DNA from 3 places in the Odoribacter sp. N54.MGS-14 genome. Region 3 is predicted to be linked to each of the others. Evidence: riboswitches for the same ligand, from Rfam matches in the RefSeq annotation. Region 3 holds a riboswitch; each other region holds the start of a gene.

Region 1 (2,269 bases), on a different contig from region 3:
GGCAGAAGTATCCGTACCGTAATTGACAGAACTGAAAACAACCTGATTGCCTCCCCGGCTATGAATGGTATTCATATTATGGATAAAAGCCTCCATAGACTGATGTACACGACTTACCGTCCGGTTGATCGCATGTTGTAAAACCCGCTCATCCCCGCTCAAACCGTCCAGCTCAATCCGGACATAATCTTTGATGGGAAAATGGTACAGGTGTTTGTAATCTTCACCGGTAATCTCTTCCAATACTTTCACCTCTTCGATAAAACTATTCCGCACATAAGGTGCCAGATAAAAATCAAAAGCCGGAATCGCCTGTCCGCCATGCATTTCATTCTGAGCCGTCTCGAGCGAAATGCAACCGAGGATGCTAGCCGTCTCGATCCGTTTTGCCGGACGGGATTCACCATGACCGACATAGAATCCGTTTTTCAGGATCTTATCCAAGGGATGCTGTACGCAGGTGAGACTTTTGGTCGGATAATAATCTTTATCGTGTATGTGCAGATATCCTTGCCGAACGGCATTTTTTACTTCTTCTACCAACAAATAATCGTCGACAAACGGCTTTGTCGTTTCACTGGAAAATTTCATCATCATCCCGGCAGGCGTATCCGCATTCATATTGGCATTTTCCCGGGTCACCTCATTCGATTTCGTCTCTATGATTTCCAAAAAGATATCCCGGGTTTTCGCTTTACGGGCCACACTACGCTGATTCCGGTAAGCAATATATAATTGAGCCACATCTTTACGGCGGCTCTTCATCAATTCGATTTCCACACAGTTTTGAATATCTTCGACACTCATCTGCTCCTGTCCCCGGCAAGCGATACGATCGGCAATTTCATGTGCCAATTGCATATCTTCTCCTTTATCGGTATGCAGCATCGCTCTTCTCACTGCAGCAACGATTTTCTCCTCATTAAAGCCAACTACACGGCCATCTCTTTTCAATACAGTCTGAATCATTATTTTACTTTTTAATCATAAACCGATAACTCATAAGGCAAGGAGAGGACAAAAAAAAGACAAGCGAATCCTTCTTTCCGGCCTTTCCTCGAAAGCCTCAGAAAACAATAATTACGGCAGGTCTTCTGACTTACTCCCGGTTTAAACAACCTTCCCGCCAATAACGGCAGTGGTTCTTCTCGGGTTTAAACCGCTCTACGGAGCTTACAGCAGCGGGACTGTCCGGGATTCTCACCCGATTCCCTTTTCATCTCATCCCTACGCTAGGATAAGAACCGAAATCAAGACAAAAATAGAAAGTTTTTTACGAAGAGAAAAATATTTTCAGAAACTTTTCTGACATTTTTTCAAAGTAACAGATTATCAAAGTTTTCCAATACAAATCTTTTAATCTAGAATCCGGCACATTCAAACTATTGATAATCAACATATAACTACAAAACAAAATTCAAATCATCAAGCAATCAAACATTTAAAAGTTTTCCAAAATAAAAATCCAAAAATTAATCGAGTTAATATTTTTCAGCATTGATATTTTATTCTTCGTCTTTTACTTTTGATTTTTCATTTTGTAGATATTCCACCCAAATTCGGGCTGCTTCTTCCACTGTTTTGAGACAAGGACGTTTTTTATAATATTCGGGTGTCCGGGCTTCAGGCACCGGATCGAACCCGATTCTTGAGGGAGTCACCCCCAACAATTCACCGCAGATCAACGAACCGTTACGCTTCACAAATTTCTCTGCCAATTGTTGTACCAGTCTATAATTCGCTTCTTTCCCTTCCCTATCTTTTCCCTCTACACAACCTGTTTCGAGGCCTGCCAATATAAACATTCCGCAAGCAGCACCGCAAGTCATTCTCATCCGACCGATCCCTCCACCGAACGAAGCCGACATCCGTAATGCCTGTTCGAAAGTATAACCATACTCGTCTGCAAAAGCAGCACATACCGACTGTGAACAATTGTAGCCTTGCCGGAATAATTCGACGGCACGCTGTATCCGGTCTTCCATCATCCTATTTTTTAATGTCCGGCAAAAGTAACGAAAGACCGTGAGAATAGGAAATCTATTTCTTCTATTGCGTAATAATATTCCCTTGCAAATCTATATCCAAAGCCATATCGAGTCCCGGTTGTTGTTTAGGGGTCAAAATAAAATGATACCGATCTCCCTGAGGGAATTGCCGATAGTCGACGCTCCGTACGGTATAGTTTTCATAAGCGGTACTATTCAGGACTTCTTTCACCACCGCAGGGACTTCGGAAAACAATACCGGCCATTCTGTATACTGCCAG
Region 2 (2,269 bases), on a different contig from region 3:
CCAGGAAGGAATATCCACCAGCGACATCATTCCGCTAAATACAAATGTCAGAGCAAAAACACCGAAAACCACACCGGTGATATGATGCCAACGTAACCACCATTTTTTATAAGGCGAACGCAACCCTTTCTTCCGGTTTTTCCAAAATACCCAAATCCCGATCCACAAACCGGAGAAGCACATGATAGCTCCCAATCCGGACGCCCAGATCATAAAATTAATCCAAAGCGCTTGATTTTGCCGTAGAGAAGTAAAATACACCCAATGAGGAATAGCCCCCAGCCAAGCCCAAAAGCGGGAATTCCGGTCAGTCCACTGCAACACTTTACCGCTTTTCGAAGATATATACATCTCTTGCCGGGCATCATCTTCGAACGAAAACTTATAAATCGGAAATTCTTTGGTCAAATAACCGAAAGGAATCCACTGATCCAACCGGTTTAAGGAATCTACCCGATAAGCAACCGATCCACCCAATTGTCCGGCAATCCGGCAAATCTCGTTAAAATCAGGTTTACCGACAACCTGCAATGAATCGGCATACAAACCGGCAGGTAATTGCCGCCCTTTCAGATGAAATACCGGCCGGTCGAGATACATATCTACAGACAAACCTCCTAAACGACTACTGTCGGGCAGTACCTGCAATAAAGAATCTACAGCCGGAAGCGGACCTGTCAGAGACTCCTGACGGGCTAATTTCAATTTCTGATTTACCCGTGGGAAACTATGATAAATCATTACAATCCCAGAGATAAACCACATCAGAAACAAGATACTGAGTAATAAACCGAGTATCCGATGAATTTTTCGGAAAATTTTTGTCAACATGTTTTTATCTATAATCTTATTCCTGTCCACGGGAATAGCATTATTATTATTTTCGGCAGGTTTCCTGACTCAGTCCAGAAAAGTAACCTTCCAGTCGCGTCGACCGTGGTTGTAAGAAAACTTTTCACCTTATACGAACCTCACAGTAGCGGGCACTGTTCCGGAATTGCACCGGATTCCCTCTCATTTTATGCAGAAAACATAAAATTCACCGAAAACTTAAGAGATATCAAATAAAACGTTCGTTTAATTTAGTTGAAAGTCTATAAATTTCATAATATTTATAAAGTCATGGGACCCTGCGGGCACCTGGTTAATTGACAATGAAACAATACACCCAAGGAATAGATCCTATCGGATTGATTATCAATGGTTACATTCTCATCTTCTTCCCTTCTTTATCTTTTGATGGAAGCAAAGCTTCCAATAATTGTCCATCGTCCATTGACATCTGTCCATTATTCTTTTTGCGGGTTTCCGCAAAAAGAATCGACCTTTTATTTTCCCTGCATATACCCCTTTTTCCTGGTAGCCATATCCACCGCTTTATGTCCGGCAGCAAACCGGGCATGTTGGATGAAGAGTTGCTGAACAGTTGGATTTTCTCCCAACCCTTTCAGGTAAAGATTCACTTTATAACCCTGTTTTTCAAGATTTTCCTTCCATTCGCCTGCTATATCATTTTTAGCATGATCTCCGGCAACAAACATCAGGGGGGCCAAAGTCAATGTTTTGGATTTTCCGTTTTTCAATAGCCGCAAAGCGTCTTCGTATTCCGGATACCCTTCTACAGTTCCGACATGATATTCCGGATGTCCTTCCGCTTTCAGCATATAATCGAACATAGCATACGAAGCTGTTGCAGGATCGGGTGTTCCATGGCCCACCAATAATTTTTGTCCACCTCTATCAGCCTGATTCATGGCCTCTGTAATTGCCTTCACAACCACGGCATAATCCTCAGGAGCATACAACAAAGGATTTCCGACACGAATATCTTTAAAATTCAGCGAAAGCCCTTCCACTTCGCGACGCAATTCTTTCATCTCGGTACCTTCGATTATATTCGTAGATTGTATTAAAATATGCGTATAACCTTGTTCATGCAGCTGAATGAGTGCCTGGGTCGGATTCAGGCGTTCTACTCCCCTTTCCTTCAATTTCTTCAGGATAATCCGGGAGGTCCAGGCTTCCCGGACTTCGATACCTGGAAAAGCTTCTTTCATCTTTGCATTGATTGCATCGATTGTCAAAACCCGGGTATCGTCATGAGTGGTACCGAAATGGATGATCAGGATGGCAGCCTTATCCCGCTCTCCTAAATTTCCGAAAAGATCCGATTTTATAAAATTTTCATCGGAATGGGCCATACACACCGGCCCGATAAACAACGCTATTACTAAAAACAAATATTTCATATGATTATCATTTTATTTTC
Region 3 (2,269 bases):
CAACGGTTTCACTTCTTTTTCTGCAAATTCCCGGATCATTTGCAAGAATAAATTTTCTGTTTTTGATGTTGAAAAATCCATATAAATCGTTATTTATTTTTCCATACGGAATGTGCAATTTTTAACATTAACCGGATTTTGTTCCACTGTTGCTTTTCGGTAAGTTTGTTTCCCTCTTCGGTAGAAGCAAAGCCACACTGGGGACTCAGACAAAGCCGTTCCAGGGGAACATACTGGCTGGCTTCCGCAATGCGGTTTTTCACTTTCTGTTTATCCTCAAGGGCAGCATTTTTGGTTGTAATCAATCCCAAGACTACAGTTTGGTTCTGTATGAAGCGTAAGGGTTCAAAACCTCCCGAACGCTCGTCGTCGAATTCGAGAAAAAAAGCATCCACCGGGAGGTCGAATAAGGTTTCGGCAACCGGCTCATACCCCCCCCACGATGCCCAGGCAGAATGATAATTACCCCGGCAAACGTGCATTGTAATGGTCATTCCTTCCGGTCTTGAGTTCAAAGCCATCTCGTTTATCCGGGCAAAAAGGAGGGCCATTTCTTCCGCATTCACCTGTGGATTGCAGCGGAATTTTTCATCACAAAGCATACCCCATGTGCAATCGTCGAATTGGAGATAACGACATCCTGCTGCAGCGAAACCACTGATCACCTGGCGATAGGCCTGTGCTATATCTTCTAATAATCCGTCTATCTGGCCATATACTTTCAGGGTTTCATCCATATTTCCCTCGCGGATCAACTCGGCCAAAAGTTGTGCCGGAGAAGGAATCGTTTGCTTGGGTATCGCCTGGCCAGCCAGTTTCTGGATGAAACGGAAATGAGCGATCATGGGATGATTGTATCCTGTAATTTTCCCGGTCACTTTTACAGATTCCGGTCGGGTTTCCAGATTGTGAAATACATATCCCTGCCCAACTGCCTTTTTCTCTATGCCTCCTAATCCCCAAAAGAAGTCGAGGTGCCACCACGAACGGCGAAATTCCCCATCCGTAATAACCTGTAAGCCGACAACTTTTTGTTCGGCTATTAATTTTTCAATTTCTTCATCCTCGATTTGTTGGAGTGCGGCAGGAGATAATAAGCCTGATTCGAAGTCTTTTCTTGCTTTTTTCAGTCGTTCCGGTCGCAAGAAACTACCGACAATATCCGCCCTAAACGGAAGTTTTACCTGTTCCATTGATTTTAACAGAATTAAGGTAACTCACAGATAAGATAGATTGCATGTAAATGACCACTGCCCTGTACACACCAAGTACAGTTTACCAGTTCATTTATTCTGTCACCTTTCACCCGAAAGCTACGAATTAAACAAAAGTACTCAGGCAGGTCTTCTGACTTGTTCCGATTGTACGCCTTCCCACCGGACATACCGGCAGTGGCTTCCGAATGTACAACCTTTGAATAGAACTTACAGCTACGGGGATAGTCCCTGATTTTCACAGGAGTTCCCATTTTAATCCTGAATCAGTGATGACCGATTCTGAAACCTGATACCGACACAAATATAACGGAATTTATCGAATAAAAAAAAAGTTGGTTATTGTTTTGAAAAATTCAAAAGAAAATTAAAAACACCGGCAGGATGCGTCGGACGGATCCTTCAAATAAAAACAGGCCAGAAGGAAATACGAACACTCTGCCGCCTCCCACATACACCCGCATTTATCCCCGGTGTTTTAACAGTACAGTAATATATATGTGCAGGTGTCCGGCTCTGAATCCGCGAAAGCACAGACGATTGCTTGTATGGCAGGTCTTCTGACTTGCTCCAATCCAGACGCCTTCCCGTCGGAGGTATAAACGACAGTGGCAGAAGCATTGTCCGGACGTTGTAAAGAAGCTCACAGCAGCGGGGCCTGTCCGGGATTTACACCCGGTTCCCTTTTATTTCCTATACCGGATGGACATAGGAAAGCCAATACGCTTCAAAAATAGAGAATAAAATTTATTTTACAAATTTTAAGACAACTTATTTTGAAAACACCGGTAGAAATTTCAGCCCACCGATGCTTATAAACGATTCCTAAAGCGTATAAATAAAAGGCTGGAATCGATCGAAAGATAAGACCATAAAGCAACAAAATCACGCAGACACATTTCAGGTTGCCGACGCAACCACTGGAACGGAAAAACCAAACTATGGTGCAGGTTTTAAGCTTATGTCGATTGGCACATCGGTAAATAAACCACTGACTAACATCAGATATTCGGGAAATTTCACCCCATCACTCCATACCAGTGGAATATGAAGTA

Evidence for each region. A riboswitch is a leader RNA that binds a small molecule or an ion and turns the genes downstream of it on or off. The one in region 3 is predicted to bind cobalamin.
Region 1: another riboswitch for cobalamin. It lies ahead of WS42_RS00830 (anaerobic ribonucleoside triphosphate reductase); the one in region 3 lies ahead of WS42_RS03720 (5-methyltetrahydropteroyltriglutamate--homocysteine S-methyltransferase).
Region 2: another riboswitch for cobalamin. It lies ahead of WS42_RS08525 (PepSY domain-containing protein); the one in region 3 lies ahead of WS42_RS03720 (5-methyltetrahydropteroyltriglutamate--homocysteine S-methyltransferase).

The regions. Positions count from the first base shown of each region.
Region 1 covers NZ_LARL01000002.1:63,556-65,824, forward strand. Annotated here, with positions in the region: gene WS42_RS00830 (anaerobic ribonucleoside triphosphate reductase) at 1-969, opposite strand, end outside; cobalamin riboswitch at 1,068-1,264, opposite strand; gene WS42_RS00835 (C-GCAxxG-C-C family protein) at 1,506-1,985, opposite strand; gene WS42_RS00840 (PepSY-like domain-containing protein) at 2,050-2,269, opposite strand, start outside.
Region 2 covers NZ_LARL01000035.1:18,999-21,267, forward strand. Annotated here, with positions in the region: gene WS42_RS08525 (PepSY domain-containing protein) at 1-831, opposite strand, end outside; cobalamin riboswitch at 869-1,062, opposite strand; gene WS42_RS08530 (sirohydrochlorin cobaltochelatase) at 1,329-2,249, opposite strand.
Region 3 covers NZ_LARL01000010.1:18,213-20,481, forward strand. Annotated here, with positions in the region: gene WS42_RS03715 (acyl-CoA dehydrogenase) at 1-81, opposite strand, end outside; gene WS42_RS03720 (5-methyltetrahydropteroyltriglutamate--homocysteine S-methyltransferase) at 90-1,193, opposite strand; cobalamin riboswitch at 1,321-1,522, opposite strand; cobalamin riboswitch at 1,748-1,950, opposite strand; gene WS42_RS03725 (DUF2284 domain-containing protein) at 2,154-2,269, opposite strand, start outside.